DNA from 3 places in the Gracilibacillus xinjiangensis genome. Region 3 is predicted to be linked to each of the others. Evidence: riboswitches for the same ligand, from Rfam matches in the RefSeq annotation. Region 3 holds a riboswitch; each other region holds the start of a gene.
What was found. A riboswitch is a leader RNA that binds a small molecule or an ion and turns the genes downstream of it on or off. The one in region 3 is predicted to bind S-adenosylmethionine.

Region 1 (11,131 bases), on a different contig from region 3:
ATTAAACTCTTACAAGATATTGATACAACCAATAATCAGATCAAAATACTTGGCACACCTTGGACTGCTCCTGCATGGATGAAATATGGTTATCAACAATTAAATGGATGGTACTTAAATTATAAGGATAAACGTATTTATGAAACTTATGCAGATTATTTTGTGAAATATATACAAATATATAAGAGTCACGGGGTCTCTATTGATGCTATTACGATACAGAATGAACCAGAATTCACCTCTGAATCCTATCCTAGTATGAGTATGGGAGCTGAGGAACAAGCAATGTTTATTAAAAATTATTTAGGACCTGCTTTTTCAGAAAATAATCTTTCCACTAAAATTATTGGTTATGATCATAACTGGAATAATGGAGAGAATTATTCAAAAAACCTTTTAAAAGATAAAGAAACAAGGAAATATGTAGATGGTACTGCTTTTCATTGCTATGAAGGCGAGCCGGCATCTATGTCCAGTGTTCATAATTCCTTTCCAAGTAAGAACATTTATTTAACGGAATGCAGTGGAGGTGACTGGAGCCCAGATTTTGGCAATAATTTAAATTGGTATATGTCGAAATTAATTATTGGGGCTCCTCGAAATTGGGCGAAGACTGTTTTGTTTTGGAATATCGCTTTAGATCAAAATGGCGGTCCAACAAATGGCGGTTGCACTGATTGCAGAGGCGTTGTTACAATCAACAAAGATAATGGTACTGTCTCGAAAAATGCAGAATATTATGCAATTGGACATGCTAGTAAATTTGTTGAACCTGGAGCAGTTCGCATTAGCACGACACACTACAATGGTATACTCGAAACAGTTGGTTATAAAAATCCAGATGGGTCAATTGTTTTAATTGTAGCTAATACCAGTTCCAATACGGAATCATTCCAAGTGAACTACAAAACGGAAGCTTTTAATTATGAAATGGAACCTAATAGTGCGGTAACCTTTAAATGGGAAGGTTAAAGGTGCTGAATTTTAGATTCCCAGCCCATTTAAATCTACTTCTCCGATGATTACAAATAAACCCCCACCTCTACATGTGAACAATGTAAAAAGTGGGGGTTTTCATAAAACGTATTTTTTAAGGCTATTCCTATTGCTCCTCTATTACCTCTTCAATCGGTCGAACCACTGGGACAGCTGCTCCTTCATACTCATCTTCTATGAAGCTCTGTACTTTTTCCGAATGGTAAATGTCAACGATTTGTTGGAACACTTCCTCATTCTTACGGTCCGTATGTGATGCGATGATATTGATATATGGAACACTTTGCTCATCTTCACGGAAAACCGGATCACTTGTTGGATTTAGCCCTGCTGCAATGGCAATATCAGAATTAATAACTGCCGCTGTCGCATCTTGTAATCCTCTGGCAGTTTGGCCTGCTGTTACTGTAACAATATCAAGGTTTTTCGGATTTTCCACGATGCTTTCCACCCCGCCGGAACCATTAAATCCTTCTTTTAATGTAATCAATTCCGCTTTTTCTAAAAGCATTAATGCTCTTCCTAAGTTCGTCGGTTCTTTAGGCAAAATGATTTGCGCTCCATCCCCTATTTCACTTAATTCTTCTATTTTTTCAGAATAGATTCCCATAGGCCAAATAGCTGTCGTTCCTATTGCTGATAAATGTAACCCTTGTTCTTCTTTAAACGAATGAAAGTAAGTAATTGTTTGGAAAGCATTTAAATCAATTTCACCATTGTCTAAGGCAATATTCGGCTGCACATAATCACTAAATTGGATAATTTCAATCTCAATACCCTCTTCTGCCGCCAATTCTTTCACTAACTCCCATGTCGGTGTTTCTGCCGTAGTTGTACCTACTTTCACATTAGTAGAATCAGCAGATCCGTTATTGGAACCACAACCAGTTAAAATAAAAATTATTGCTGCAAAACTAATTAAAAATTTCTTCATATGTTTGAACTCCCCTAAGTTGTTTTTTTATATCTCATCTATTATTGTTATTAATTACTTACGATCTTCTAATTTTCTTAGATAAATAGTTTCCAATTGATTGAATAAGTTGTACCATAATTACGAGAATGATCACAGTAACAACCATAACCTCTGTCTGGAATTGATTGTACCCATATGAAATGGCTAAATCGCCAATTCCACCACCACCTACTGCTCCAGCCATTGCTGTCGCACCAATTAGGCCAATGATAGCAATGGTTAAGGACAGAATTAAAGAGCTTAATGCTTCTGGTAAGAGAAATTTCCAAATAATTTGCCAAGGTGTAGCACCCATTGATTCTGCAAGCTCTATTGTCCCCTGGTCCACTTCCAATAAAGAATTCTCTACTAACCTTCCAATATATGGGGCAGTATAGAATACTAAAGGGACTATTGCGGCAGTCGTTCCAATTGATGTTCCAACAATCAACCTTGTCAATGGAATAATTGCAACAATTAAGATAATAAATGGAATCGAACGTAAAACATTCACGACAATGTTCAATAGGTTAAAAACAGTTTTATTTGCTAAGATCCCCTGATCTCTAGTAATAACCAAGGTAATTCCCAGCGGTATACCAATCAATAAAGATATCAAAAATGCAACAAAAATCATATAAAGTGTTTCATTAAGGGAACCGAATAACTCAGGCCAAAACCATGACCAACTAAATTCCATCTGCCGCAACCTCCCTAATTGTTGTATTTTGTTCTTGTACATACTTAACAACTATATTGACTTCACGAGAATCCCCGATAAATTCGATGATAATATTACCAAACGGCTGACCTTGAATGGTTGTTATCGTCCCATGAATGACATTTACATCAACAGAGAACTTCTTAGCAATGTTTGATAACAATGGGCTATTGGCAGATTCACCTTTGTAGAGAATTCTGTAAACAGAATTAGATGAACCCTTTTCTAAAATGTTCTTCCATGTTGCTTCAGGTAACGCGTCATTTAAGACCGTACGAACAAAACTTTTCGCTATATCTGTTTGTGGAGATGTAAATAGATTTATCGTTGTACCCTGTTCCACTATCATTCCGCCATCTATAACAGCCACTTTATCGCAAATATCCCTTATCACATTCATTTCATGTGTAATTAGAAGTATGGTAATTCCCATTTCATCTCTCACTTGTTTTAACAAATCTAGTACAGCATTTGTTGTATCAGGATCAAGCGCGGAGGTAGCTTCATCACAAAGCAAGACATGTGGATCTGTTGCTAGCGCTCGGGCTATACCGATTCTTTGTTTTTGCCCGCCAGATAGCTGCTCAGGATAGTGATCTGCTTTATCGGCTAAACCGACAAATGAAAGGAGTTTCATCACTTTATCATGAATAGCTTCTTTCGAATATCCTTCCAAAATAAGTGGCATCGCGACATTCCCGAAGGCTGTTTTTGAATGCAACAGGTTGAATTGTTGAAAAACCATCCCTATTTTCTTTCGTTCTGTTCTCAGATCTTTTGCTGGCAGTTTCGTTAAATCTTTGCCATTAACAATGACCCTTCCAGCAGTTGGTTTCTCAAGTAAATTAACACAACGTATCAAAGAGCTTTTACCCGCTCCACTATATCCCACTACTCCATATATTTCTCCTCGTTTTACTTCAAGGTTTATGTTCTTAAGTGCCTCAACTGGATTATCTCCGTCTTCTCCATATAGTTTGCGTATTCCTTCTAGTCTTAACATCAAACCCTGCTCCTTTTCATAAACCGAATAGTAAAATTAATTTTCCCGACAATAAAATTAAAAGAGCCTTTTTTATAATCGAAAAAGGCTCTTTTAATCTAAAAACCTTATCTTTCAGAAAAAATTTCTGCAGGAATTAGCACCTTTCTAAACAATTAGAAGGTTGCCGGATGTCATCGGGCCATGTCCCTCGATCACTCTTGATAAGTATTATATATTTTGGGAAAAACTATTTTCAATCATATATAGAAAGGAGTCGAATGTCAACAGTTTTTCAACCTTTTTATCGAAAACTGTCGAATATTTAACATAGACTCACGATTTCCTGTTACCAATTGACTAAGAATCTCACCGACTGCACTACTAAATTTAAAACCATGTCCTGAAAAACCACACGCAATCACAACATGATCATGTTCAGGATGCTTGTCTATAATAAAATCCTCATCAGGAGTATTTGTGTATGTACATGCTTTCCCTACTTTATGCTCCCCAAGGTCTGGCATATACTGTTTTGCAAAATTGCTAACATCTGCTCTGTCTGCATCACTTGTACCAAAAGGATCGATTGGTTTATCCATATCTCTGGGAGTTCCGCTGTCATGTCGTCCTATCTTCACCCCAGCACCATGTATACTTGGAAAACCATAATACGTACCGATAGGTGATAGAAAAGAAAATGCCGGAAAATTAGTTGAATGGTATTGATCTAAGTTTTCGCCAGTTTCAAACCATGAGAAAGTAGTGCGCAATTCTTGCAAAGGCAACTCTAACCCAATTTGCGGAAGAAGTTTTCTCGTGCCGGCACCTGCCGTTAAAATGAGGGACTTCGCAGTATAATTTTGTTGATTGGCTTTCACTGTTACACTATTATTTTCGATAGAAATTGCTGTAATGTTTGCATCACTTACTATTTCTGCACCATGTTCTAATGCAAGCTTTTTAAATGCACGGATACAATTTTCACTCATCAATACCCCTGAGTCCAGCTCGTAACATCCAATGTACTCATCAGGTACGTTGAAGCCACTCCATCGTTGATTGATTTCATCAGCGGTTAACTTCTCTACATTTAATTTATAACTTTTTGAGCTTTTTAATACATTCTGAATAAACGGGGAATCTGATTCACCGACATTTATCACACCTGTAGGAAGGAAAATATCTTCTCCGGATATATCTTCTAATTCTTTCCATAATTGCTGTGAACGCAATGCCATCTCCACATAACTCTCACCTTCGCCATAAGCATGGCGAATTATCCTCGTTTCCCCATGATGAGAACCAAAGGTATGCGGCGGGCTGTATTTATCGACTAACAACACTCGTTTTCCTTGCTTAGCTAGGTAGTAACCTGCCGCCATACCCATTGATCCCGCACCTATGATAATTACTTCATAATCCATTTATGTACCTCCTGCTGATGCAATTAATCTGTCAACTTGTCCGACCATAGTGAAACGAAATATACTAGGTTTTATTTTGTAATAGTAAACCTTTCTATCATCAAAAGCAACAAGTGGGAAAAAGTAACAACGGGGACATATTGAATTACTTTTTCCACTTTTTTGAGCCTTCGTGGAACTGCCACCCTACTATTAAAAAATATTTAGCCTACTTTATTGGATCGGATAGTGAATCCCCGCGCCTGGCCCTACAGGCAGACCTAACAACATCCAAATAAACAACAAGATAATCCATCCTACAGAAAATGCTGCAGAATATGGAAGCATAATAGAAATTAATGTTCCAATACCAATCTTCTTCTCATATCGCTGAGCAAAAGCAATGATTACCGGGAAATACAATAATAATGGTGTAATCATATTCGTCACAGAATCTGATATTCGGTAAACTAATGTAGTTAATTCTGGTGTATAACCAAGGTTCATCATAATTGGTACAAAGACTGGTGCTAAAATCGTCCACTTAGCTGAAGAGCTGCCTATAAAGAGATTGATAAGCATTGTTAAAAAGATAAATGTTAAAATTAGACCAAATCCGTCAAAGCCTGTCTCCTTTAAAAATTCAGCGCCTTTGAATGCAATCACTGTTCCCATATTTGTTTCCCGGAAGTATGCAATGAATTGCCCTGCAGTAAAAGCTAAAGCAATATAACCGCTCATGCTTGCCATTGTTTTCCCTAATAATTTCGTTAAATCTTTATCGTTTTGAATTACTTTGGAGACAATTCCATAGACAAGACCTGGAACGAAGAAAATAATGAAAATGACAAATACAAGTGAGTCAAAGAACGGGGATTCCATATAGCCTCCATCCCCTCTTAATGGCCCAAATGATAAAAAGGCCATGACTGCTAATGTAATCAGAAAACTAATTGCGGCAAAACGCAGCCCTTTCTTCTCTACTAGAGTAAGCTCATCTACTTGCTCACCCTTTCTCTCCCCTTCATATTTTCCGAGACGTGGTTCGATCACTTTTTCAGTAACTAACGTACCAATGACAGTAACTAATACAACAGAAATAGCGGCAAAGTACCAATTCATCGATACAGTAATTGTATCCGCATATTGCGGGTCAATGGTTCGAGTTGCTTCCGCTGTTAATTCACGCAAAATTGCATCAGTGGAAGTTAAAAACAAGTTGGCGCCAAACCCACCAGAAACACCCGCAAATGCTGCTGCCAGTCCTGCGATCGGGTGACGGCCAAGGCCTAGAAACAATACAGCCCCCAATGGTGGTAAAACAACATAGCCAGCATTAATGGCAAGGCTGGACATGACCCCCGCAAACACAAGTGCAGCTGTTAAAAGTCGTGTAGGAAAGGAGAAAACTGTTGCTTTTAATGTTGAATTAACAAGCCCAGTCTGTTCCGCTAATCCGATCCCTAACATTGTAACAAGCACTGCTCCTAATGGCGCAAAACCTATAAAATTATCAACAGCATTTTGGAAAATGTATTGCAGACCGTCAACACTAAATAAGTTATGAACTTGTACCTCTTCACCTGTTGTTGGATTATTTATTGACACACCAGAGAAGATACCAGATAAAACGATTACCAAAAGTGCTAATATAGCAAATAAAGATAATGGCGATGGAAGTTTATTGCCCAACCATTCAATTCCATCCAATGAACGGAATAATGTTCGTTGAAAAAAATTGTTCTCTTTTTCCTTACCTCTCATAGTTTTATCCCCCTAATTCCCATAAATATAGTATGAATTAATCTAGCAAATATTCAACTTAATGTAAAGTGAAATGTTTTCCAATAATTATTTTTTAGTGAGAGGAAAATGTATAGTAAAACACCAAAACTAATATCTATAAAATAGGGAAATTTAGGCAGAAAAGGCAGATGCCTTAAAAGAAGGGGGGATTATTGGGAACACGAGAACTCCCGCCCATGTTCCCTCTTAGCTTTTAGACGGATTCATCATCATGTTTCTCTTCCATTCTCTTAATTATTTCATACCGTTGTCTTTGGCGATTTCCATAAGTGGAAGAAAGAACTGCATCTTCATTTTCCAAAGTTGTACCAAACGCTCCAATAAACGTCGAAAGGCTAGTCGCGGTCCAAGCTAACGATATATACCTTAATAAATCAACACTTCCGGAAATTTCCGATTGCATAAGTTCACTAGGTATTAAAATAATGGCAGCAAAAATAAAGAAAACAAATAAAATAATGTAATAAAAAACAACTGTTACTAACAATGTAAAAACTGTTGTAAGATTATAGATGATGCGCAGAGGTTTACTTTTTCCTTTATAAGGCTTTTCCCACAATTTATGTACAAGTATAATCCATGTAACCATTAATCCGATCGCAATAACTGTTACTAAAAACGTTCGCCCAATAGTATAGTGACTGCTTAATTTCCACAATGTCGGAAAAACCAAAGCGAAACATCCTGTCGTAAAAGCAACCACCACTATTTTTAAAAAATGGGGGAAAATAACCCACGGTTGATTCGCTCTTAACATTCCTAGTATTAATCGAAAAATCCCTAATACTCTAGGCTTATATGTATATAACACATTTCCATTCGCCTTATCATCCATTTCCCTCCTTTGAAATGGAGAGAGAGTTTTTAACTTTTTCTTACTGCTTGCCTCTTCTTTATTCGGTTGTTTTACATTGACAACGGAGGGATCCACCATATCCTTTAGTATTCTGATAATAAAACTAATAATTCTTCTTTTTAAAGGAAATATGCCAAGTGAAGGGACACTTACCCATGCAACATTCTTCACCCTGTCCATCTCCATCACAACTGGTGACTTATGGTAAAAAAACGGTAAATCGGTTAGACATATTGCAATATCCCATTCTTTTTGTTTCATCTCCTTGTAAGTAGCTTTTTTTACTTTTTCTGCATCTTCGGTCACACCAGTTAACGGATCAACTATGTATTCTACCTTCCATTCAATTCCGCTCTCTAAAGAACTTGATAATAGCTTTGGAAGTTCCTTTGTTAAAACTTCTCCTAAGCGATCTGTGTATCCTGGTGCTGTTACTATACCTATACATTTAGAATTGGGTTTCTGCATATCGTTTTCTACCTCCGATGTCAAATAACCAAATAGCATCCTATTATAGGATGCTATTTATTACATTAAAAATTCATATCATTTTCCTTTAGGCGGAGTCCCATGAACATAAAATGGGGCAGGTTTTAATTCTTGTTTACCGCCATGAGCTTTTGGTTCTTTTACATAACCAAATTTCCCTTTTCCATCTGGTGTTTTACCTGAAGCCCATGTGCCTGTTGTACTTTCTTCTCCCTCAGAGAAGTTCATTAGATCATAGGAAAAATCAGTTGCTTCCCATTCATCCGGTACAGTTCCCGGCACCGTTGTACCATACTTCTCCTCTAACTCTTTTAATGCAGCAATCCATTGGTTTTGGTGCATTGTATCACGTGCTAATAAGAAAGAGAGCATCTCTTTTACGCCATTATCATCTGTCATTTCATACAATCTAGCTACTTGTAATCTCCCTTGAGATTCTGCGTTTAAGTTTGCTCTCAAATCTGTAATCAAATTCCCACTAGCTACGATATACCCTGCATTCCACGGAACCCCTGTGCTATTCTCAGGCATTGCTCCAAGTCCTGACACAATAGCATGGTGAGGGTTCATACCACCAAGAACAGCTTCAATTACAGGGTTTTCCGCAGCCTTTTCTTGTTCTTTTACAGGTGCATCATCTAATAATCTAGCAATCATTGTAGAGATCATTTCGATATGACCTAATTCTTCTGTCCCTGTATCCATAATTAAATCTTTATACTTTTCCTCTCCGCGTGCATTCCAACCTTGAAATAAGTATTGCATGGCAACCGACATTTCACCAAATTGCCCGCCTAAGATTTCTTGAAGTTTCTTTGCATACAGAGGGTCCGGACGATCAGGTTTTGCATGATATTGCAGTTCTTTTCTATGGAAAAACATATTAGTTAAACCACCTTTATTAAAGATTTTAAATCGTAGTATAGAAAGCTTATTATCGAAAAAATGGCTGATACTAAGCCCCCCTTTACATGGAAAGAGGGGCTCACTATCTTAAGAAGATTTCACCCAATATGCTGCTTCGTTTTCCGATGGAGATGGCGGGAATTGATCTCCTTCATTTAGGTCGATTTCTGTATTATCATTATGGTCATTACCATTCAATAATTTATCTACTTTATATTTTCCAGTTTCAGGAGCTTTTTCTCCTGTTTTGTATTGCTTTTGATTTGCCATTTTCACCATCCTCCTTTATACTACATAGGTAATGTTAATTAATTTTAATATATTTTTTTGTTTGGTCGTAATTAAGAGTTAGAGTTGTTATTGTTTCCTCTTGAATTACGGCCACCTTTTTTACCGATTTCCTCGTAATGATCTTGATCATATTTGTCGCTTGTTGTTTCTCCGCCTTTTTGGCCGATCTCCTGGAAGTGCTCTTGATCATATTTGTCGCTTGTTGTTTCTCCGCCTTTTTGGCCGATCTCCTGGAAGTGCTCTTTATCGTATTTATCGCTTGTTGTTTCCCCGCCTTTTTGACCAATCTCTTGGAAATGTTCTGAATCATATTTGTCGCTTACTGTTTCTCCACCTTTTTGGCCAATCTCTTGGAAATGTTCTGAATCATATTTGTCGCTTGTTGTTTCTCCGCCTTTTTGACCGATTTCCTGGAAATGCTCTTTATCGTATTTTTCGCTTACTGCTTCTCCACCTTTTTGGCCAATCTCTTGGAAAAAGTCCTGATCATGATTTTTGCTCACTGTTTCTCCACCTTTACGTCCTGCTTCTTCTCTACTCATTTTTTGGTTATTATTTTTATTTTTTGCCATTTTAAAATACCTCCTGTAAATTTGTTTTGATTTTGTGATATATAACGATCACATTCATCTTATACCTCGTCCCAGTAAGATATAAACATTTTTCCTATTATTATTTAATTGTGTAATATAATTGTAAAAGGATCACTTATTCGGAATATGGGATAAAATACTGTTGGAGACCTCTATTTTAATAAAATCTTTCAATACCTCTACATATTCTCTAACGGAGTCGATATAAACCATTTCATTTTCTCCATGCCAGTCAGCGCCTACTGGACCAAACTCAACAGCAGCACTCCCATACTTTGTAAAAAACTGTGCATCTGATGATCCATGTTGGCCAAAGACATTGATATCTTCCAGTTGGGTTTGCCTTTTTAAAGATCTTTTCAACATATCTACATATGGGTCATCTGCCTCTGTTTTGACTGGATCGTTGCAGATGTGTATTTGCACTTTGCCATCCGTGATTTCTTTAATTTGTTGATAAATCACATCAGGATTCTGGTTGGGAAGGTAGCGTATGTCTAATGCCATTTCGCAAATTTCCGGCACTTTATTATATACTGTTCCTCCTGATAATCTCGCAAGATTAATTGATGGTTTATCAAAAAATGGTGGTTCGATTTCCTCAGCAAACGGTAATCTCAATATATCTTCATAAAGCTGATATGCCTTTAAAATAGCGTTTATACCGTCCCACGGCCTGCTGCCATGTGATGGTTTCCCATGGATTTTAAAATCGAGTTGTAATACACCTTTTGATTGAACGGCAATTCCCAGATTAGTTGGTTCGCCACAAATCATAAATTCGCCTCGATATCCTTGATCAGCTAAAAATTTGCTGCCGTATCTTCCGCCCTTCTCCTCGTCTGGAACTAGTTGGAGCATTACTTTTGTTTGCAGCTGCTGGTCTTTTAACTGAGCTACCGCCTCCATCATTGCTGCTACACCAGCTTTCATATCGACTGAACCGCGGCCATACATCTTATCATTTTTCTTAAAAGGCCGAAATTGCTCCTCTTCTCCTTCAATCACATCCACGTGTCCGTTTAAGACAATCGTCTGTTGGCCTTCGCCAATAACACAGACTAAAGATCGATAACCGCTGTTACTAACTTTTTCTACTTGGAGGCCTCTTTTTTCTAACCAATTGGCAC
Region 2 (11,131 bases), 750 kb from region 3:
ATGTGATGGTATATGGTGATCATGATTATGAAAGTAATATGCCGTTAAAAGACTTGTTGAAAGAGGATATCCTGATCGCACACAGTTATGATAATAAACCACTATCTCCAAAACATGGCTATCCTTTCCGCCTGATTGTTCCACACCTATATTTCTGGAAAAGCGTAAAATGGATTCGCGGAATTGAATTTATGGAAGAAGATCGTCCAGGCTATTGGGAGCGAAATGATTTCCATAATTATGGGGATCCATTTAAAGAAGAACGCTTTTCAATAGATGATGCTTATATGCCTGATGATGAATGGTTAAAAAAGGAGTTTGATTGATATGTATTTGCCAAATTTAAAAATAGATGCAAAAGATTTACCGGAAAAAGTGATCGTTTGTGGGGATCCAGAGAGGGCAAAGCTTATTGCGGAAGATTTGGATGATAGCAAATTACTGGCTCAAAACCGTGAGTATCATACGTATGCTGGATTTTACCAGGGAGAGTATATCGCGGTTGTTAGCCATGGTGTAGGTTCACCAGGTGCAGCAGTCTGTTTTGAACAATTAATCCAAGGTGGTGTGAAGTATTTAATCCGAGTTGGAACTGCAGGCTCTTATCAGAAAGAAGTGAAACCAGGCAGCCTTGTTATAAGTACAGCAGCTGTCAGACGAGATGGATTAAGCAGCCAAATTGTACCTGAAGGTTTTCCGGCAGTAGCTGATTTAACTTTAACCAATCGTTTGATTGAACTGTCGAAGTCACAATCAATAGACTCACACCATGGTATTACATTGACACTAGACGTATTCTATCAAGGAGCAATTGCTTTTCCTCATGAAGAATATAAAAATGCAGGTGTCCTAGCTGTTGAAATGGAAATTGCCTCACTATTTACAATTGCGAGCATAAGGGGTGTCCGTGCTGCAGCAATTGTTGCAATAGATGGTTATGCTGACGCAGATCTGGCAGAAGATTATAATCCCCATACAGATCAAATGAAGCAAGCTATTGAAATGGAGAAAAAGATTGCATTAGAAGCATTAACGAATACAGATAAATAATGTGTAAGGAGTTGTCCATATATTCTGGACAACTTTTTTTGTCAGTTTTTTTAAATGCCAAAGCGTGAGTGAAAAGCAGTGGTGATGGCATTGAAATAGTGTTTAAAAGGCAAAGCGTGAGTGAAAAGCAGTGGTGATGGCATTGAAATAGTGTTTAAAAGGCAAAGCGTGAGCGAAAAGCAGTGGTAATGGCATTGATAAGCGGTTTAAAAGCCAAAGTGTGAGGAAATGCAGCCGTGATGGCATTGAAATAGTGTTTAAAAGCCAAATCGTGAGTGAAAAGCAGTGGTGATGGCATTGATAACTGTTTAAAAGCCAAATCGTGAGTGAAAAGCAGTGGTGATGGCATTGATAAGCTGTTTAAAAGCCAAATCGTGAGCGAAAAGCAGTGGTGATGGCATTGATAAGCTGTTTAAAAGCCAAATCGTGAGCGAAGAGCAGCCGTGATGGCATTGAAAAGGTGTTTAAAAGCCAAAGCGTGAGGATAAAGCAGCCGTGATGGCATTGAAAAGCCATAATATCTCAAAGAAGAGGAAGCCTAAGAGCAATGAATTATGCCCAACTAGTCAAATTGATGCCAAAAAAGGCCGATAAAGCAATGTAAAGCTTTACCGACCTTTCTTGTTCGTTGATAACTTAATTCCTTACTACAACTGACTGTTCCAATGCTTGCGTTAAATCTTCCACAAGATCGTCCACATTTTCAATACCGACAGATAAGCGGAATAGTCGATCATCAATACCTCGCTCTTTTCGTTCGGCAGGGGGCATTGCTGCATGAGACATTGTTGCAGGGTGTGAAAGAATAGATTCTACTGCTCCAAGGCTTACCGCGAATACTGGTAACTTTATGCTTTCTACAAACTTTTGACAATCAATTTTTCCATCTAAAAGAAAAGATAGCACAGCACCGCCACTGCGAGCCTGTGACTTGTTAATCTCATAACCAGGGTGTTCCTTTAAACCTGGATAGTACACTTTTTCAACAGCTTGATGTTCTTGAAGAAAGTGAGCAATTTTGTCAGCGGATTGACTAGATTTTGTTAGTCTTGTTTCCAGAGTCTTCATCCCTTGAATCAATGTATAACTATCATGTGCACCTAAAATGGCACCGAATGTATTTTGTACAAACTTCAATCGTCCTGCTAACTCTTCATCATTTGTTACAGCTAATCCTGCTACTATATCACTGTGTCCTGACAGGAATTTCGTTGCACTATGTAAGACAACATCAACACCTAAGTCAAGCGGGTTTTGATAAAGTGGTGTCATAAAAGTATTATCTAAAAATGTGAGGGCATTATTTTGTTTGGCTAATTGTACTGTTTTCCGAATGTCTGTCACTTGCAATAAAGGATTAGCAGGTGTCTCGATATAGATAACCTTTGTATTAGGTCTGATCGCTTGCTCAATTTCTTCATTTTTTGTCATATCAACAAAGGTATAGTCAATAGCGAATTGTGTAAGCAATTGACTGACAAAACGGAAGGTTCCGCCATAGACATCTTTTGTTACAACAACATGGTCTCCTGCCTTTAATAACAGAAAGGCAGAGGAAATTGCTGCCATTCCAGAAGAAAAAGCAAAACCTGCTATTCCATTTTCTAATTCTGCAATGGTTTTTTCAACAATTTCTCTTGTCGGGTTTCCTGAACGGCTATAATCAAAAGGTCCAAATGAATGTAACTCATCCTGATGGTATGTTGATGACAAATAGATAGGAGGGTTAACAGCACCTGTCTTTCTTTCCTGGTAACCTTGGTTCACCCCTGCGTGAATTAATTTCGTTTCTAGCTGGTGTTTAGACATGAACAATTCCCTCCTTGCTTTTGATTAACGCCTGATTAATATCATTCTTCAAATCCTCTATATGTTCAATCCCAACAGAAAAGCGCAGCAGTCTGCCGCAGATTCCACGACGGTCCCGTTCTTCTTCTGGAATATCTGCATGTGTTTGGGTTGTTGGATAAGTTATAAAACTTTCGACACCACCCAAGCTCTCCGCGAATATAATAGTTTCAAGGTTTGATAGAAAACCTGCAACCATTTCTTTGTCTTTCACACGAAAGCTCATCATTGCACCTCTGCCAGGATAAAGTACATCTGTAACTAATTCATGATTTGTTAGAAATGTTGCGAGATCCTTTGCATTTTGCTGTTGTTTCTCTAACCTTAAGCTAAGTGTTTTCATCCCGCGAATTAAGAGCGTACAGTCAAATGGTGAAAGCACAGCACCTATTGCATTGTGAAGATAACCTATTCTTTCAGAGAGTTCTTCCCCTTTCGCAACAACTAAGCCAGCTAGTACATCATTATGACCACCTAAATACTTTGTAGCTGAATGGATAACAATATCGGCACCATCATTTAATGGCTGTTGTAAATATGGGGTATAAAATGTATTGTCAACAATAAACAGTAAATCATGTTTTTTAGCAATTGCGGCAATCTCTTTTATATCTAATTCAATTAATAATGGGTTAGTAGGTGTTTCAATAAAAATAGCTTTTGTTTTGTCCGTAATATTTGCTTCAATTTGATCAGGAGTAACATAAGTTGGTTTGATATTATATGCTTTCTGATAATGATCAAACAGGCGGTAACTTCCACCATATACATCTTCTGTTACAATAATTTGATCACCTTTTTCGAATAGGGAAAAAATAAGCTGGATTGCTGCCATTCCCGATGTACAGGCAAATCCTTTTGATCCATTTTCTAATTTAGCAATCGTTTCTTCGACAATATCTCTCGTAGGATTTTTGGATCTTGTATAATCAAATCCCGTTGATTCACCAATCGTACGATGTTGATATGCTGTCGATAAATAGATCGGAGCTTCTACTGCTCCAGTTTTTGGATCTGATTCATTTCCGATTTTTGCAAGTATAGTTTCAATATGTTTCAACAGGCCCACATCCTTTAATGCAAATTTTACCTCTTTTTCTAAATTGAAAAAGGCTTTCTTCTTTGATAAGAAGAAAGCCCTGTAAGGTTAAGGTTTACTAATCTCCTTATCTTTGGTAAGAATACCGTCTGGAATTAGCACCATGCATCGAATATGCTGGTTGCTGAGGTGTCAACGGGCCAGTCCCTAAACCTCTCTGGATAAGTGTAAAACGAATTATTTAGTTTTAATGGAAATACTATACATACTATCATACAATTCTCCAGTATAAATATCAAGGAAATTTTCTAAAAAAAATTAAAACCTAGTAAATGTATGGGATATAAGGGTTTTCGGCCGAAAAGCCTATTATTTCAATAAATACCACTATTGACAATAAGTAATTTTGCCATTATATTCAATACAAATACCCAGTAATTATCGAGAGAAACTAACCGAATACTTCATTAAGAATACGATTCAATAACAATTCTTATCAAGAGAGATGGAGGGGCTGGCCCGTAGAAATCTCAGCAACAGGCATTATGTACTGTGCTAATTCCAGCAAGTATATCACTTGGCAGATAAGAAGGAGGTAAAACTTCTGCTTTATGCTAAAGTGGGAGTTTTTTATTATATAAAATGTGTTGCCAACTTTAATATAAGGAAGTAGGATGAAAATGTTAGTGATTATTGCAATATTAGCGGCGTGTCTGTTTGCATTTAATATAGGAGCAAGTGGTTCTGCAGCGAGTATGGGGGTCGCTTATGGAGCAAAGGTAATTAAAAACAGGAAAACAGCATTGTTTTTAGCGGGATTAGGTGCGATCATTGGTGCATTATGGGGTGGTCAGCATGTAACAAACACGTTAGGCAAAGGAATTATTTCCGAAGAGATTATTGATGTTCCCATTGCGGCAATTATCCTGTTAGTCGCTGGCGGAACACTATTAATCACAAACTCTATCGGTATTCCTTTATCAACTAGTGAAGTTACAGTAGGTGCGATTGTTGGTGTAGGTATCTCGTTTCAGCAACTTTATGTAACGAGTATCTTTCATATTGTCAGCTTATGGCTAATAATTCCCTTTCTTGCATTTATGATTACATTTACTTTTGAAAAGTTACGTACAAAATTTCATCATAAAATTAAAATGAAACCATCCCATAAATTGCTGGCAGTACTGTTGATGTTTACTGGTTTCTTTGAAGCGATTGCAGCAGGGATGAACAATGTCGCAAATGCTCTAGGTCCTTTAGTAGGTGCAGATATTATGTCAATGGAAGTCGGTTTGCCATTATTCGCAGTAATTGTAGCATTTGGAAGCTTTTTGTTCGGTGGCAAGGTATTGGAAACAAATGCAAAGAAAATTACGAGCTTATCACTAGCAAATGGTGTAGTGATATCCAGTACAACAGGATTCCTTGTTATTATCGCGTCCTTCCTGGGTATTCCGATTCCTATGACACAAGTGACAACGACTGCTATTGTAGGTATTAGTGCAACGAAAAGCTGGAAAGATGTCTGGAAACAAAAAATAGTTCACCAGATTGCAAAAGTCTGGATTACATCTCCCATTATTTCATTAGTCATTGCCTATAGCTTAACAGAAATGATTGTTCACCAGTCATTCTATACTGTAGTATTATTACTGCTAACCATTATGATTACATTCGTTTTACTGAAATATGAAGTAAAAGCAGATAAGAAGATAAAGAAGCAAACGAGAAGGGAATGGCAAGCAAATGAGTAAAGTTTACATCGTAGGAGCGGGACCGGGAGATAAGGAACTAATAACATTAAAAGGTTTAAGAGCAATTAAAGAAGCTGATGTGATTCTATATGATAGATTAATTAATAAAGAACTGTTAGATTATGCGAAAGAAGGCTGTGAGTTGATCTTTTGCGGAAAAAAACCGAGATTACATGGTTTGATTCAAGAGGAAATTCATCGTTTACTAGTTCACCATGCCAAACAAGGAAAAGTTGTCACAAGGCTAAAAGGTGGAGATCCATTTATATTCGGCCGTGGCGGGGAAGAAGGGCAAGTATTGAAAGTAGAGAATATCCCTTTTGAAATTGTTCCGGGAATTACATCAGGCATCAGTGCTGCAGCTTATGCAGGGATACCGTTAACACACCGGGGAATAAGTGGTTCTGTGAGCTTTGTCAATGCATCCAATCCGGATAACCGTGCAGTGGAAGAATGGGAACATATTGCAAAAGGAGCAGACACTCTTTGCTTCTATATGGGGGTAAGACACTTTCCGAAAACTGCACAATATTTAATACAAGCAGGACTTGACCCCAATACTCCTGTTGCAATCATTCATTGGGGAACATTTACACACCAAAAAACAGTTATTGGTACATTAGAAAATATAGAAAAAAGAATGGGCGAGATTAGCAATCCTTCCATGATTGTTGTCGGTAAAGTGGTTGATTTGCATAAGGACCTGCAATGGTTCGAACAAATCGCCGTAGAACAGTTGAACTAAAGGGAATAACCATTCTTTGGACTATCTTCTATACGAGCGGTTAGCTTCTTGGGAAGACTGTATCCAAAAGATAGCATCGATTATTTACGGAACGCATGGTATCATGGTATAATCGTTCCGTAAATCTAATCCTGATCAATAACCCGCTCAATCTGTTCCTTATCTTTCTCCCAATCCCATTCTGGATTGATTTGATTGAGAAATGCCTGGACTTGATCATTGGACAAATCTTGCTCACCATTAGAGTTATTTTGATAGGATTTCAGCTCCCATTCGCCACCTTTTTTATTTACAGGCATTGTCCATTTCACTGTGAAAATATAGTCATTGTTATTAATATCCGCATGAATCAGCAATATATCCTTATGAAGAATCATGTTTGATAATTTCATATTGATACTCCCTCCCATATTACAGCTGGCTTTTCTTTATTATACCACAAAAAATAAGCGCTTTCTTCCATTGGGTAAAAAAAGGCTTATCAATAAGACAAACCTAATATTACTTATCTTTCGGATATATTTTCGGGAAAAATAATAGAATAATAAATGTGAGGAGGCCGATTACAAATAATCCCTGATACACATTATGTAAGGCAAAACTTAATCCATCCTGTATTGCGAGCAGTTCATTAGGATCAAAAGTCTGGCGCATTTCTTCATCAAGTAATATTTCTGTGTTGCTAATTTCTGCATTAACTTCTGCTTCCTGAAAATATTTTCTCATTTGCTGGTTCATCAACCCGCCTAGAAATGATGCACCAACAGCACTTCCGATGATCCGCATAAACATATTTAAGGATGTAGCAACACCACGCACATTCCAATCCACATGATTTTGAATCGAGACAATAAAGGTAGTGCTGGACAGTCCCATCCCGACACCGATAATGAATGAACTGATTGCCGCGTAGACTGGTCCTTTATCCGAATCAAGTAATGAGAACAGGAAGGTCCCGATTAACAGTGCGGTTCCCCCTAAAAGAGCAGTTGTTCGAAAGCCGATCTTTAACACTAAATGTCCGGCAACCGTAGCAAAAATTGGCCAGCCAATCGACATTGTACTTAATGTAAAGCCGGCAACAATCGCTGACTCTTCCATCACCCCTTGTACATATGTTGGCAGAAAACTAGACAGCCCTAATATAATCATGCCAGAAAATAATGTTGCCAGATTTGCGATAATAATTAATCGATCTTTCCAGAGAAAAAGCGGCATCATTGGTGATACTGCCCTTTTTTCCTGCCATACAAACAGCCCCATACATGCAATAAATAGTAACAAAAGAGAAACTGTCTCAAGTGAAGTCCATGTCCAGACTGTTCCTGCTTGGACAAAAACAATAATTAAGGCAGATATACCGACTAAAAATAAAGCAGAACCGATGTAATCAATTGATTTCTTTTCCTTACCAACATCTTCATGGAAGAAACGATAAACACCGATGATCCCGAGAATGCCAAGCGGTATGTTCATCCAGAAAATCCAGGCCCAATCAATAAACTGGACAATAACACCGCCAAGCAGCGGGCCAAGGACTGAAGAGATTCCCCAGACACTTGCTAAGTAGCCTTGAACTTTTGCCCGTTCTTTCAGTGTGTACATGTCTCCAACGATTGTCGTCACAATTGGCTGAATCGCACCAGCTCCTATACCTTGAATAAGTCGGTATATAACAAGTGCTGTCATTGAATGAGCCAAACCACATAATATCGACCCTGTGAGAAATATGATGACTCCAAACATAAATACCGGTTTGCGGCCAAACAGGTCAGCTAGCTTGCCATAAACCATTGTTGTAATTGCCTGCATTAATAAGAAACTGGAAAAAACCCAACTGTATAGCGTGAATCCACCTAAATCTCCCACAATATTAGGCATAGCTGTAGCAACAATGGTACCTTCAATTGCAGCCATAAACATGGATAGAACGAGTGCAATTAAGACAAGTGGCCGATTCGTTTGCTTATTTGACATTTTCGATCTCCCTTTTGTTCATAATATTAATGGTATTGTACCAAAATATTATTTTAGAATCACATGTTATTCTGTCGAGTAAACGAATTATAAAACTATTTGGAAGGATAATTGTTGCATCATTCTGAATTAAGAACTATAATAGGGAAAAATAACTAATTTTTGAATTTCATCATACGATTAATCACTAATTATTCATTATTCGACAAAAAATGAAACTTTATATAGAACGATAATGAATGATTATGTTATAATGAAAACGCAATAGAAAGTGGGTGAAACATGATGATCGGTCCAAAAATACAAGAACTTAGAAAAGGTAAAAGAATGTCGCTTTCCGAAGTGGCAGAACAAGCAGGTGTAGCTAAATCCTATTTAAGTTCCATCGAACGGGGAATTCAGTCAAATCCATCCATCCAATTTATGGAGAAGATAGGGAAAGTTCTTGGTGTAACAGTTAATGAATTATTAATGAGTCAAAATGATCAAGCTATTCGCGATCAATTGGATGAGGAATGGCTGAAATTGGCAGAAGATGCGATGAATTCAGGTATTTCAAAAGAAGAGTTCAAACAGTTTTTAGAATTTAATAAATGGAAAAAAAGTCATTAAATAAATAGCATTAAAAAAAGACGAAAGATGAATGTTGTCAGCCACTGGAAAAGAGAGTGACTGGCATTTTTATTTCTAGTAAATTTTTAAACTGTGATTAACTATAGATCAGTCATTAGTTAGCTGAAGATGAAGAAGATAGAAACCAGCAAAAGAACGTTCCGCGAAAAAGGTATAATCTTCAAGAATTTCCGTCCTTTGTGAAAAACTAGTATGATTCTAGGTGAATATATGATTAAATAGTTAGAGAATGATAGAAGTTTCTTTAAACAAAATATACTTTTTTGCTATTCCTGAAACAATATTGTACGCTATGTTTGATGGCCATCTAATAGATAAATAATAGCAGGTTAATTATAAAGAATACGATAGCCAAAGGATTACTCTGATAACTTTAGAAAAGGAATTCTCTATAAAACAGACATAACGACACGGTTTGAAACGAAACACATATACTACAGAAGATAGATGCAAATGGGGTGATAATTTGTCGGAGCAGGAAATATATCGATCGATATTAGAGAAAATGCTAGATCAAACAGAAAGACAACAAATTAACAATTCGGAAGATTTTATAAAGAAATTAACACAAGAAATTAGGCAGTCTAACGTACTGTCAATTAAAGAATAATAAAGAGAGGAGTGTGAATAAACGATTCTGGTATCGAAACTTTTTTATTCACACTCGTTTAAAAGTAAATTTCCCGGGGAATAATCATTATTTACGGATTTGGCACATCAATTTCTACATATTTTGAGTCACCTTGTTTTATTTGAGCCGTACCATTCGTAGTATTTATGATCCACTCATGGAATGGTTCTTCCTCACCACTGTTAACATAAATTCGAAGCGTTACTTGATCTAAGTATTCTATATGATCTAACAGGTAATTGGTTTGACGGATCTCGTTTTCTAATTTGCCTAGAAGTGTATATTCAACTGTCACGAGAAATTGGTTCATTTTCTTTCGTTCCACAACACCGGTTGTATTAATTCCTAGAGATGTGGTACTGGCATATGCACGTATCAGTCCTCCGGCACCAAGTTTAATCCCGCCAAAATATCGTGTGACGACAACGGCAGTGTCTTTTAACTGTCTTTTTTTTAATACTTCTAAGATTGGTACACCGGCTGTTCCGCTAGGCTCACCATCATCATTGGCTTTTTGAATTTGATCATGTTCACCGATCATATATGCGGAACAATTGTGTGTTGCATCAGCATGTTTCTTCTTGATCTCTTGAATAAATTCCTTTGCTGCATCTTCTGTTTCCACTCGTTTCACATAACCAATGAAACGAGACTTTTGGATGATTTGTTCATCCCAACCTTCTGGCTTTACGGTAAAATACTGGTCTAACATTATTTCCCCTCCTGAAAAATATTTGTATAATTGATAGGATTAAGTGTAAAATCATTACAAATGAAAGAATATATAAATGTGAAAATGCCCCCATAAAAAGTACTGAATAATTCGAATTATGTCATTGAAACTAGGTGGTGAGAGTTAGAGATTATGGATAACTGGGACCGTGATTTAGATTATATTATACAAGAGATGATAGATACAGTAAAAAACAGTAAAGATGAAGTATTTAACATTTCTGAAGAGTCTCGCAAAGAACACGAACGAATCAATAAGGAATTAGAAGAATTAAAGCAGAAGGTATCTCTAACGATCGAAGAGGGTGATCAATTAGAGAAAAAGGCCAAGGCTGCGAGAAAAAAGTTGTCTGTCGTTAGTAAAAATTTCTCTGTATATTCTGAAGAAACGATTAGAGAAGCGTACGACAATGCGCACAAAGTACAATCAGACTTTGTTGTTAAACGTGATCAGGAAAAAGCATTACGGGAACGGCGAGATGAACTGGAACTGCGACTTAAATCACTTGAGAAGATGGTTGAACGAGCAGAAGGCCTGATGGGGAAAGTGTCGATCGTCCTAAACTATTTAAGTGAAGATTTTAGACACATTTCTGATCTCCTGCAAGATGCGCAAGAAAAGCAAGCGTTTGGACTACGCATCATCGAAGCACAAGAAGAGGAAAGGAGAAAACTGTCACGTGAAATGCATGATGGTCCTGCCCAAATGTTAGCAAACATTT
Region 3 (11,131 bases):
ATTACTTCTAATTCTTCAATTTCACTAAAGTATTGTTCAAAAGGGTTAAAGAAACCTAGCAGATAGATTTCTGTATCTGGTTGAATTTCAAAAACTCTATTGATAATTTGGCCCAAACGGTCTTTATAAGGCCCTCTCTCTTCAATGAAAGGTTCCTCCGTTAAATCAATAAAATTATCCTTCAACACTTTCATAATGTCGTTTGCTCCAATGGTGATAAGCACGATATCAGCATCTTCAATCGATGTGACAATTTCTTCATTTTCTAAACGTTTCAACAATTGATCTGTTCGATTTCCCCGCTTACCGAAATTATCGATGGTAACCTTTGCTTCTTCGTTGTCGAAGTGTTCTTCTAATACACCGACATATCCACCGTTATCCGTTTCATCACCAACACCTTGAGTCAGTGAATCGCCAATTGCGACAATATGTGTATCTTTCTTGAAGAAAGTTAATGCATCAATAAAAACATCCTTCATTGCATCACCAAAATTTTCCGTTTCCTCTTCAATTTCTTCTTCCAGCTCTTGTGAAAGGTTTTCATTGTCTGATTCCTGATCATGATCATCTATATTTAGTTCATTCGTTTCTGTCTGATTCGTGTCAGGAGAGGATGTTGATATATTGTCTTGATTATTAGTACCGAAATCTATTATTATCAGCGCACTGGCTGTACTGCCTATTATTAATAGGACAAGCAAACTTATGAGGATTTTTTTCATTGCACACACCTTCGATTAGACATTCTTAGATTGTTCTACTGTATATTTCTATACCCATCTTTCTTGTTTTTCACACGTTATAATATATGCATCAAACAGGGAAAACATGTGATATGTAATTTGCCAGGGCAAATGCTTAAGGGAGTTCATTCACTGCTCTGGCAATAATAAATGAGTGTATTTTATCACAGTAAGCAATCCGGGTAAACAGAAATAACCGTGAATCAATAAAGATCCACGGTTATTCTCTCTTGAATAACGGATAGGGAAGGGGATTACTCTCCACGGCGTAAGCGGTCAGCCTCTTGGTAAGGACAACGGTTTTCTACAATAATTTGTCCTTTTGCTTCCGCATTTGCTTTAATTGTGCTATCAGCTTCTTCTCTAAACCACACGATTTTAGCTTTGCCCGAAACTAGATTCGGATTATTAGATTCTACTACTAATACTATATCAATGTCTCCTTCTGCATCGGAAGGGTTACTAACTGCTGGAACACCATAAAGGGTGCTTTCCTGTTCACTGACAGGTGTAATTTGAAAACCTAGCTTTTGTAAATTAGCAACAGTATTTGCAGCCTCCTCACTATAGCCTACTACTGCAATATTTTTTTGGCGGATTCCGGCATTCTCTCTGGCATATGGTGAAGATAACGCCCATACAATCGCTTTTTCAGCATCTATTTTAATTGTCGGTTCACTATTTGTTGCTTTAGCAATTGCTTGATCTAAGTCTTTAATAATATCATCAGCTGTTTCAATCCCGACAGATAAGCGGACAAGTTCTTCTGTCACACCAGATGACTTTAACTGTTCTGCGGATAATTGTTGATGAGTTGTTGAGGCGGGGTGGATAATTAATGACTTCGCATCACCAACATTTGCAACATGTGACCATAACTGGATGTTATTAATAATACCACGTCCAGCTTCTCTGCCACCCTTGATTCCGAAAGTAATGATGGAACCAAAATGATTGCGTAAATACTTTTTCGCTAATTCATGTGAAGGGTGATTTTCTAAACCTGGATAATTTACCCATTCAACTTGTGGATGATCATTTAAATATTCTGCTACCGCTTTTGTATTTTCGCTATGACGTTCGATACGCAAATGCAATGTTTCTAGCCCTTGTAAGAAATAAAAAGCATTCTGCGGGCTTAGACATGCACCAATATCACGTAATAACTGCACACGCAATTTAATGGCGAAGGCAGGCGGTCCAATATCAATACCGAAACGAATGCCATGGTATGTTTCGTCAGGTTCAACAAAACCTGGAAACTTGTCGCTGTTCCAATTAAACTTGCCACTATCAACTACTATGCCACCTATGGTTGTTCCATGACCTCCAATCCACTTTGTTGCGGAATGGACAACGATATCTGCACCCCATGCAATTGGTTTACATAGATATGGGGTAGCAAAAGTATTATCAATAATAAGCGGGATACCATTTTCATGTGCGATATCAGCAACAGCTTCAATATCGAAAATATTTAAGCTTGGATTAGTAATAATTTCTCCGAATATTGCTTTTGTTTTAGGTGTGATCGCAGTGCGGAAATTCTCTGGATTCGATCCATCGATAAATTTCACATCAATTCCATACTTTGGTAACGTTTTGTTAAATAAATTGAACGTTCCTCCATATAAATTACTGTCAGCAAGAATTTCATCACCTGTATTTGCTAGATTCAGAATGGCTAGAGTAATTGCCGCCATTCCAGAGGATGTGGCAACAGCAGCAACACCATCTTCCAGTAATGCCACACGCTGTTCGAATGCATCAACTGTAGGATTCATAATTCGCGAATAAATATTGCCAGGTTCTGCTAGAGCAAATAAGTTCTGTGCATGTTCTGTGTCATTAAATACATAAGATGTTGTCTGGTAAATAGGGACAGCACGTGAATTAGTGGCAGGATCTACTTGTTGGCCGCCATGAAGCAATGATGTTTCATTGCCTGTAAAATCGAATGAATGTGTCATAATACCCCTCCAATTAATATGTAATAAAAAAACCTCTTCTTATCCAGGTAAGAAGAGGTTTGTGTTAACTTATATCCTCCTCTTATCTTTCAGGTTTGCACCTGTAGGAATTAGCACCTTTTCAACTTGGATGCTCCAAACTGACGGTTGCCGGGCTTCAACGGGCCTAGTCCCTCTGCCTCTCTCAATAAGAGTCTATTAATGAAATTATTAATCATATTATAAGTGAAAAGAATGTAAGCGTCAATCATAATGATCAATTTTTGCAATCAGCTCCATTAATTTTTTTAGGCAAATACCTATTACACTCTCTTTACAGGTGCATAGACTAGTATAAAAATAAAAAAAGAAAGGTGATAAAAATGGATAATAAAGAAAAAAGATCAGAACGACTCCCGGTTTGGGGAGATGAACTAATTAGAAAGCTGGATGCATTTATCTACGATAAACCAACACGAAATATTATGGGGACAATTGACCAGTTTTTTGAAAGAGCAAGAGGCCCTGAGAGAATTCCGGCAGATATTTTAGAAACAGAAAAAGAATGGCTGGTCCGTGTTGATTTGCCTGGTGTTAAGAAAGAACAGATTCAGTTAGCTGTTCATGGAAGTCAACTATTGATAAATATTTCGCATAAGGAAGAAACCGAGCATTATGATCAAACGTATCACTATTACAGAAAAGAGAGAAAAGAACAGTATAAGGAACGAACGATTACATTACCATACATGATTGATAAGGATAAAGTCAAAGTAACGTTTACTAATGGCGTATTACAAATCAAAGGTCCAAAGAATAGTCCAGACGAAAAATACTTGTCCATTGATTAACGAAGTGTTGATTCGCTCGTATTAGGGAAAAGTATGCTATATTAAGACAAGGAAAGGGGGGCATCAGATGGGTGTTTATCAATTAGTAATAAGTTTTCTTTTAATTTTTAATATTATATTATCTTTAGCGATCATCTTTTTAGAGAGAAAAAATGCAACATCAACATGGGCATGGATTATGGTTTTAACATTCATTCCTATTTTTGGATTTATTCTATACTTAATTTTCGGTCGAAAGCTTAGTAATAAGACGATCTTTACATGGGATACAAAGAGTAAATTAGGTGTAAAAACAGCTGTACAACACCAATTGAGAGAGATTGAATCAAAACAGTTTCAAGTAAATGATGAAAGAATGCATGCATATGAGGATTTGTTTTACTTACATTTACGGAACAATGATGCCATCTTCTCACAAGATAATGATGTAAAAGTGTTTACTGATGGGAATCGGAAGTTTAATGCACTAATAGAAGATATTGAGAAAGCAAAAGATCATATTCACTTAGTTTACTATATTGTGAGATCAGATCATTTGGGACAGCGGTTAGCGGATGTGCTGATGAGAAAAGCGCAAGAGGGTGTGGAAGTAAGGTTTCTGTATGATGATATGGGATCAAGGAAGTTAAGCCGGAAATTAATACGGAAAATGCGTCAAGCAGGGGCAGAGGTGGAAGGATTCTTTCCCCCATTAATTCCAAAAGTTAATCTGAAAATTAATCATCGGAATCACCGTAAATTGGCGATCATTGATGGAGAAATCGGCTATATCGGTGGTTTTAATATTGGTGATGAATATTTAGGTGTTGATAAACGATTTGGTTATTGGCGGGATACCCACTTAAGGGTTGTTGGCAGTGCAGTCAACCATATGCAAACACGTTTTATTCTTGATTGGAATCAGGCTTCTCGCAATGACATTGATTACCATAAGCGTTATTATGCAACAAAGCCTGCAGGTAAAATTGGTATGCAAATTGTTTCAAGCGGTCCTGATTCGGAGTGGGAGCAAATTAAGCATGGCTATATGAAAATGATTATGTCTGCAAAGAAATATATTTTTATCCAAACACCGTATTTTATTCCAGATGAGAGTCTGCTAGATGCATTAAAGATAGCATGTTTGTCCGGTGTTGATGTTAGAATTATGATACCGAACAAGCCTGATCACCCGTTTGTCTATTGGGCAACATACTCTTATATTGGTGAATTACTGAAAGCAGGGGCAACGGTTTATATTTATCAGAAGGGATTCTTACATGCTAAGATGATTATAGTAGATGGAGCCATTGCATCTGTCGGAACGGCAAATATTGATGTAAGAAGTTTCCGTCTGAACTTTGAGGTGAATGCTTTTATATATAATGAGACATTGGCAGAAATGCTTGTGGATGAATTTGAGAAAGATATGGAAAATGTAACACAACTAACTTATGCGCTATATCAAAAAAGGCCGTTATGGATTCGATTTAAAGAATCGGTATCACGGTTGATATCGCCTATTTTATAATCAGGAATGTCTGAAAGAAGGAGTTGACCGCATTGCGAGGCTTGAAAGTAGAAGGATTAACAAAAACATATGGGGAAAAAGTGCTTTTTGACAGTATCACTTTCTCCGTAAGTGAGAATGACCGGATCGGGTTGATTGGTGTAAATGGAACAGGGAAATCTACATTACTGAAAGTATTAGCAAAATTAGACACAGCTGAATCTGGCGGGATGGACCACCCAAATGATTATCGAATGGAATACTTAGATCAGGAACCGAAATTAGATAGCGGATTATCTGTCCTTGACCAGATTTATTATGGTGAGGCAAAAACAATTGTGACACTACGAAATTATGAGCGGGCTGTATTAGAATTAGAGCGGGAACCGGAGAATACGCACTTGCAGCAAAAGTTACTTCAAATGCAAGCAGAGATGGATCATCTGGATGCATGGGATGCTATGACTGTTGCAAAAACGGTACTGACTAAATTAGGGATAACGAATATGAATCAGAAGGTGGAAGAGCTTTCTGGCGGTCAGAAAAAAAGGGTGGCCATTGCAAAGGCTTTAATTCAACCAGCTGATTTATTGATTTTAGATGAGCCGACAAACCATTTAGATAATGATACGATTGAATGGTTAGAAGAATATGTACCACAATATAAAGGGGCGATATTGCTTGTAACCCATGACCGCTATTTTCTGAATCGTGTAACGAATCGGATTTTTGAACTTAGTAATGGGAATCTCTATACATACAATGGGAACTACCAAACATTTCTTGAACAAAAAGCGATGAGGGAAGAACAGGAAATACAAGCAGAGAAAAAACATCAGAATCTATTGAAAAAAGAAATAGCATGGCTTCGCAGTGGGGTAAAAGCACGAACAACGAAACAAAAGGCAAGAATTGATCGGGCAGAGCAATTAAAAGAAGTTAGTTTTCATACAAATAAGGATGAAATAGATTTTCAGGTTGGTTCCATTCGATTAGGCAAAAAAGTGATAGAGGCAGAAGGTCTGTCGAAAAGTTATCAAGGGAAGATCTTATTCCGCGATTTCGATTTCTTAATAAAACCTGGCGACCGAATCGGGATTGTTGGGGCGAATGGGAGTGGGAAAACAACTTTACTAAATATTCTGGCTGGAAAGATTACACCTGATAATGGAAAAATAGAAGTGGGTGAAACGGTTAAAATTGGCTACTATACTCAAGACCATCCTCCATTAGATGAGACGGTAAAAGTGATCGATTTAGTCAGGGAAGTAGCAGAAGTTGTCCATACAGTGAATGGGGACGTCATAACAGCAGAGCAAATGCTGGAGAGGTTTCTTTTTCCAAGATCCCAGCAATGGACATATGTGCGTAAATTGTCTGGTGGCGAACGCCGTAGATTATATTTACTGACAGTACTAATGAGAGAACCAAATGTTCTGTTTCTGGATGAACCAACCAATGATTTAGATACCGAAACTTTGGCTGTTTTGGAGGATTATTTAGAAAGCTTTCCAGGGGTTATGCTTACTGTTTCCCATGATCGCTATTTCCTTGATAAGACAATTGATCAAGTGATAGCCTTCACGGGTACCGAAACATTGACACATTTTTATGGTAACTATACAGAATTCAGGGAACAATTTAATAGGAAAGAAGTGCAAAAGAAAGAAGAAAAAGTGAATAATCAATCTCCGCGTCGCAGAAAGAAAAGACTTTCCTATCAAGACCAGCAGGAATGGGCAACAATTGAGGAAGATATTACTTCATTAGAAGAAGAACTGGAGTTAATTCAAGGGGAGATTGAAGCTGCTGGCAGTGATATCGGCAAAATTAATCCATTATTTGAAAAGCAAAATGAATTAGAAGAGCAATTAGAAATGAAAATGGAGCGCTGGGAAGAACTGTCTCTATTAGTGGAACAATTGAAGGAGGAATAACAAATGGCACAACAGCAATTATTAGAAAAATACGCAGAATTAGCATTAAAAACAGGCGTCAATTTACAAAAAAACCAGGCATTAGTGATCAACTCGTCTATTGAAGGAGTAGAATTCACTAGAATTGTTGCACGGAAAGCGTACGAGTTAGGTGCAAAAAATGTACATATTAATTGGACGGATGATGAACTGACATTATTAAAATTCCAATATGCACCGGAAGATGTATTAACAGATATTCCAGCATGGCAAGTCGAAAAACATTTAGATTTTGCAAAAGATGGAGCAGCATTACTTGCGATCCGTTCAACAAATCCTGATTTACTGAAAGATATTGACCCAGCTAAAGTTGCGAAAGCGAATAAAGCCAGCGGTGAGGCGATGAAGGAATTCCGCCAATATACAATGAATGATCGTATTGCATGGTCAATTATCTCGATTCCGACAGGTGATTGGGCGCAAAAAATCTTTCCAGAGAAATCGAAAGAGGATGCGGTGGAAAGCTTATGGGATTCCATTTTCAACATTGTCCGTGTTGACCAAGCCGATCCTGTTGCGGCATGGGAGAAGCATAACCAATTATTACATCAGGCTAGAACATTTTTAAACAAAAAAGCTTATCGTGCTTTAGTTTTCAAATCAGAAGGTACAGACATTCGCTTTGAGCTGCCAGAAGGACATATTTGGAAAGGCGGATCAGCGGAAACTACTAATGGTGTGACTTTTAATCCTAACATGCCAACAGAAGAAGTCTTTACGGTACCTCATAAATATGGCGTAAACGGTAAAGTAACAGCAACAAAGCCACTCGTATACGGCGGAAATATGATTGATGGATTCAGTTTAACATTCAAAGATGGAAAAGTAGTAGATTTCCATGCAGATAAAGGCTATGAAACATTGAAGCATTTGCTGGAAACAGATGAAGGAGCAACCCGGTTGGGTGAATTAGCATTAGTACCGCATGCATCACCAATTTCTCAGTCAGGGTTAATTTTCTATAATACACTATTTGATGAGAATGCATCATGTCATATTGCATTAGGAAAAGCCTATCCAACAAATGTGGAAGGTGGATCAGATATGAGTGACGAGGAATTAGATAAACATGGCATTAATGACAGTTTGACACATGTTGATTTTATGATTGGATCCGCTGAATTGGATATTGATGGAGAGACAGCTGATGGCAACCTTGAACCTGTCTTTAGACAAGGTGCATGGGCAATCGATTTTAATGAATAATAATAAAGGGAAAAGTCTAGCGAGTAATGGACGCTAGACTCTTTTCAACTGGCAGAGAAGGTGGGCCTGACCTGCAAGAAGAGCGCCGTGTTTGCCGGAAGTAGCCTCATTCTTGCCGCATGCTTCCCATTTCAATCCCATTTTCCATTCTTAATTAATGCTGCCCGAATCACTTCATAAGAGTACTCTTCAGGCAATTTCTCTTTCAATATTTTTAATCCCGGTTCTTCAACTTCGTCATAGACAGCCATCACCTGATCTTCTGTCTCCTCAGACACTAAACGGGACCAGTCCAGATCCATGCCCTCCTTCCCTGCTTGCATCAGATGCTGGAAAACGGTATTTTCGGCGATTTTACGAGTATTCGCAATTTCATTAATTTCATGCTTCTGTTCAACAAACAGTTCATAGCTAGTGAGATAACTGGGGCGTTTATCATTCGTCTCTTTTAGTTTTTCTCCAGCAAATTGCACCACCACTTCCAAAAATTGTTCCCCGAATTGCTCAAACTTTTTCTCACCAACACCATGGATTAAAAGCATCGCATTTTTCGATTGCGGCATCACCCTGGCCATTTCTGTTAATGATTTATCAGTAAAAACAACATATGGCGGTACTCCTTGTGAATCTGCTAATTCTTTGCGTAAGGCACGTAACTTTTCAAACAACGTCCCATCATAATCTGTGGTTTCCCTTTTCTCAACTTTTGCGACTTGCACCATAACTTGTGCTGTTCCCTTTAATACATCAACGGCACGTTTACCTAATCGTAAAACAGGAAAACGCCCTTCTTCAGAGACTAAATAATTTTCAGCAACCAAAAAGTGAATAAACTGAATTAAATCCTTCTCCGTGTAATGGGAAAGCAAACCGTATGTAGACAAACGGTCAAACCCAAACTGCTTAACCTTCTTATCATTAGAACCTTTCAAAACTTTCGCTGTAATACTTGCACCAAACCTCTCGCCCATCCTTTTCACACAAGATAGCACCATTTGTGCTTCCTTTGTCTGATCTACCTTCTCTGTCTCATCGATACAATTCGAGCATTTCCCGCAATCTTCTGCATCTGTGTCGTCATTAAAATAATCCAATACAAATTGCTGTAAGCACTGGTTGGTATGACAATAATTAATCATTGCCTGCAGCTTGCCATATTCTTGTCTTTTCTTTTCCTCCACCATTTCTGACTGTTCAATTAAATATTTCTGTGTTTGAATATCCTGCCCGGAGAATAATAAAATACAATCACTTGGCGCCCCGTCGCGCCCTGCACGCCCAGCTTCCTGATAATAACTCTCCAGATTCTTCGGTAACGCATAATGAATGACATATCGAACATTCGACTTATCAATTCCCATCCCAAATGCGTTCGTAGCTACCATCACTGTTGTATCATCCTGAATGAAAGCATTTTGTGCTTCCTTACGTGCAATCTCACTCATCCCGGCATGATACTTACTGACATTCAACCCTTTTTCCTTTAAGGAAAAATGTAACTGGTCGACCTGTTTTCTTGTAATGGCATAGATAATCCCAGGTTCATCCTTGCTGAGACGCACGAATTCTTCAATATATGCCGAACGGCTTTGGCCCTTCACGATTTTGAAGGTTAAATTATCCCTGGCAAACCCAGTTTTTACAATATGCTCATTTCTCACATTCAATAATTGCTGTAAGTCACGAATCACTTCATCTGTTGCTGTTGCCGTTAATCCCATCAATGTAGGGATATTGCTCAGCTGTTTCACTCGATTGACTACAGTTCTGTAACTTGGCCTGAAATCATGCCCCCATTGGGAAATACAATGTGCTTCATCGAAAGCTATAATCGATAAGGGAATAGAATCTAATGTACGGAGGAACCCGTCTGAATCAAAGCGTTCAGGAGCAACATAGATGAATTTATACCTTCCTTGGCGAAGAGCATTTAACCTTTCCCGTTGTTCTTCATTGGACAATGAACTATTGATAAACGTTGCAGTGATACCAAGGGATGTCAGGGCATCCACTTGATCCTTCATCAAGGAAATCAAAGGAGAAATAACTAGGGTTATTCCTTGTGAAATCAGTCCCGGAACTTGGTAACAGATCGATTTCCCACCGCCTGTAGGCATAATGGCAAGCGAGTTTATCTCTTCCATTGTTTGTTCAATTACTGTGGCCTGTCCTTTGCGGAAATCTTCATAGCCAAAGTATGTTTTCAATACATCTCTTGCTTTATTTAATGACATTTATCTCTTCCTTTATTACAGAATCTTTTGTTAATCGTTTGTTTTTCCTTATACTAGAATGCATGTTTTATCTGCTGTTAGTGTGAAGTTTATGACAGTGCGAGCAGAACTGAAAATATAAGTTTTTCTAATCATAACATTATTATTGCACATAACGGAAAAAACCTTTAATCTATAAAAACGTAATACTCTAAAAATTAATGCTTAGAATATAGATAAATGAAAGGATGAAGGAGGGATTCATTGATATGGTGGATTCATTATTATTAATTTTTATGATAATCGGAATATTAGGGATAGGTTCACAATGGATTGCCTGGAAATTTCAATTGCCAGCAATTGTTGTCATGTCCATTGCCGGTTTATTAGCAGGCCCAATTCTGGGAATAATTAATCCTGAACAAGCGTTTGGTGATCTCTATCGGCCATTTATATCTATTGCTGTTGCAATTATATTATTTGAAGGAAGTTTAAACCTGAATTTCAAAGAAGTAAAAGGCTTAGGGAAACCAGTGTTTCGGATCGTTACATGGGGAGCTTTTTTAGCCTGGATTCTTGGTTCTTTAACAGCACATTATGTAGCAGGATTGTCTTGGGCTGTGGCCTTCGTTATTGGCGGTATCTTTATCGTGACTGGTCCAACAGTCATTTTGCCATTACTAAGACAGTCAAAATTAAAA

Region 1: linked by a shared signal. The riboswitch ahead of ACFOY7_RS04120 (methionine ABC transporter ATP-binding protein) and the one ahead of ACFOY7_RS06890 (PLP-dependent aspartate aminotransferase family protein) in region 3 are both predicted to bind S-adenosylmethionine.
Region 2: linked by a shared signal. The riboswitch ahead of ACFOY7_RS10520 (methionine biosynthesis PLP-dependent protein) and the one ahead of ACFOY7_RS06890 (PLP-dependent aspartate aminotransferase family protein) in region 3 are both predicted to bind S-adenosylmethionine.

The regions. Positions count from the first base shown of each region.
Region 1 covers NZ_JBHSDT010000003.1:238,106-249,236, forward strand. Annotated here, with positions in the region: gene ACFOY7_RS04105 (glycoside hydrolase family 30 protein) at 1-972, shown strand, start outside; gene ACFOY7_RS04110 (MetQ/NlpA family ABC transporter substrate-binding protein) at 1,103-1,930, opposite strand; gene ACFOY7_RS04115 (methionine ABC transporter permease) at 1,989-2,651, opposite strand; gene ACFOY7_RS04120 (methionine ABC transporter ATP-binding protein) at 2,641-3,675, opposite strand; SAM riboswitch class I at 3,780-3,885, opposite strand; gene solA (N-methyl-L-tryptophan oxidase) at 3,939-5,081, opposite strand; gene ACFOY7_RS04130 (AbgT family transporter) at 5,295-6,824, opposite strand; gene ACFOY7_RS04135 (hypothetical protein) at 7,060-8,190, opposite strand; gene ACFOY7_RS04140 (manganese catalase) at 8,269-9,093, opposite strand; gene ACFOY7_RS04145 (YjzC family protein) at 9,205-9,387, opposite strand; gene ACFOY7_RS04150 (general stress protein) at 9,459-9,980, opposite strand; gene ACFOY7_RS04155 (M20 family metallopeptidase) at 10,113-11,131, opposite strand, start outside.
Region 2 covers NZ_JBHSDT010000004.1:1,320,381-1,331,511, forward strand. Annotated here, with positions in the region: gene ACFOY7_RS10505 (sulfite oxidase-like oxidoreductase) at 1-326, shown strand, start outside; gene ACFOY7_RS10510 (nucleoside phosphorylase) at 328-1,050, shown strand; gene ACFOY7_RS10515 (aminotransferase class V-fold PLP-dependent enzyme) at 1,687-2,859, opposite strand; gene ACFOY7_RS10520 (methionine biosynthesis PLP-dependent protein) at 2,852-3,958, opposite strand; SAM riboswitch class I at 4,062-4,165, opposite strand; SAM riboswitch class I at 4,428-4,528, shown strand; gene ACFOY7_RS10525 (inorganic phosphate transporter) at 4,612-5,691, shown strand; gene cobA (uroporphyrinogen-III C-methyltransferase) at 5,684-6,436, shown strand; gene ACFOY7_RS10535 (hypothetical protein) at 6,562-6,828, opposite strand; gene ACFOY7_RS10540 (MDR family MFS transporter) at 6,938-8,413, opposite strand; gene ACFOY7_RS10545 (helix-turn-helix domain-containing protein) at 8,699-9,025, shown strand; gene ACFOY7_RS10550 (hypothetical protein) at 9,513-9,656, shown strand; gene ACFOY7_RS10555 (YigZ family protein) at 9,748-10,389, opposite strand; gene ACFOY7_RS10560 (sensor histidine kinase) at 10,543-11,131, shown strand, end outside.
Region 3 covers NZ_JBHSDT010000004.1:569,332-580,462, forward strand. Annotated here, with positions in the region: gene ACFOY7_RS06885 (GDSL-type esterase/lipase family protein) at 1-725, opposite strand, end outside; gene ACFOY7_RS06890 (PLP-dependent aspartate aminotransferase family protein) at 1,001-2,716, opposite strand; SAM riboswitch class I at 2,796-2,910, opposite strand; gene ACFOY7_RS06895 (Hsp20/alpha crystallin family protein) at 3,079-3,546, shown strand; gene cls (cardiolipin synthase) at 3,614-5,056, shown strand; gene ACFOY7_RS06905 (ABC-F family ATP-binding cassette domain-containing protein) at 5,089-6,972, shown strand; gene ACFOY7_RS06910 (aminopeptidase) at 6,976-8,217, shown strand; gene recQ (DNA helicase RecQ) at 8,349-10,451, opposite strand; gene ACFOY7_RS06920 (cation:proton antiporter) at 10,700-11,131, shown strand, end outside.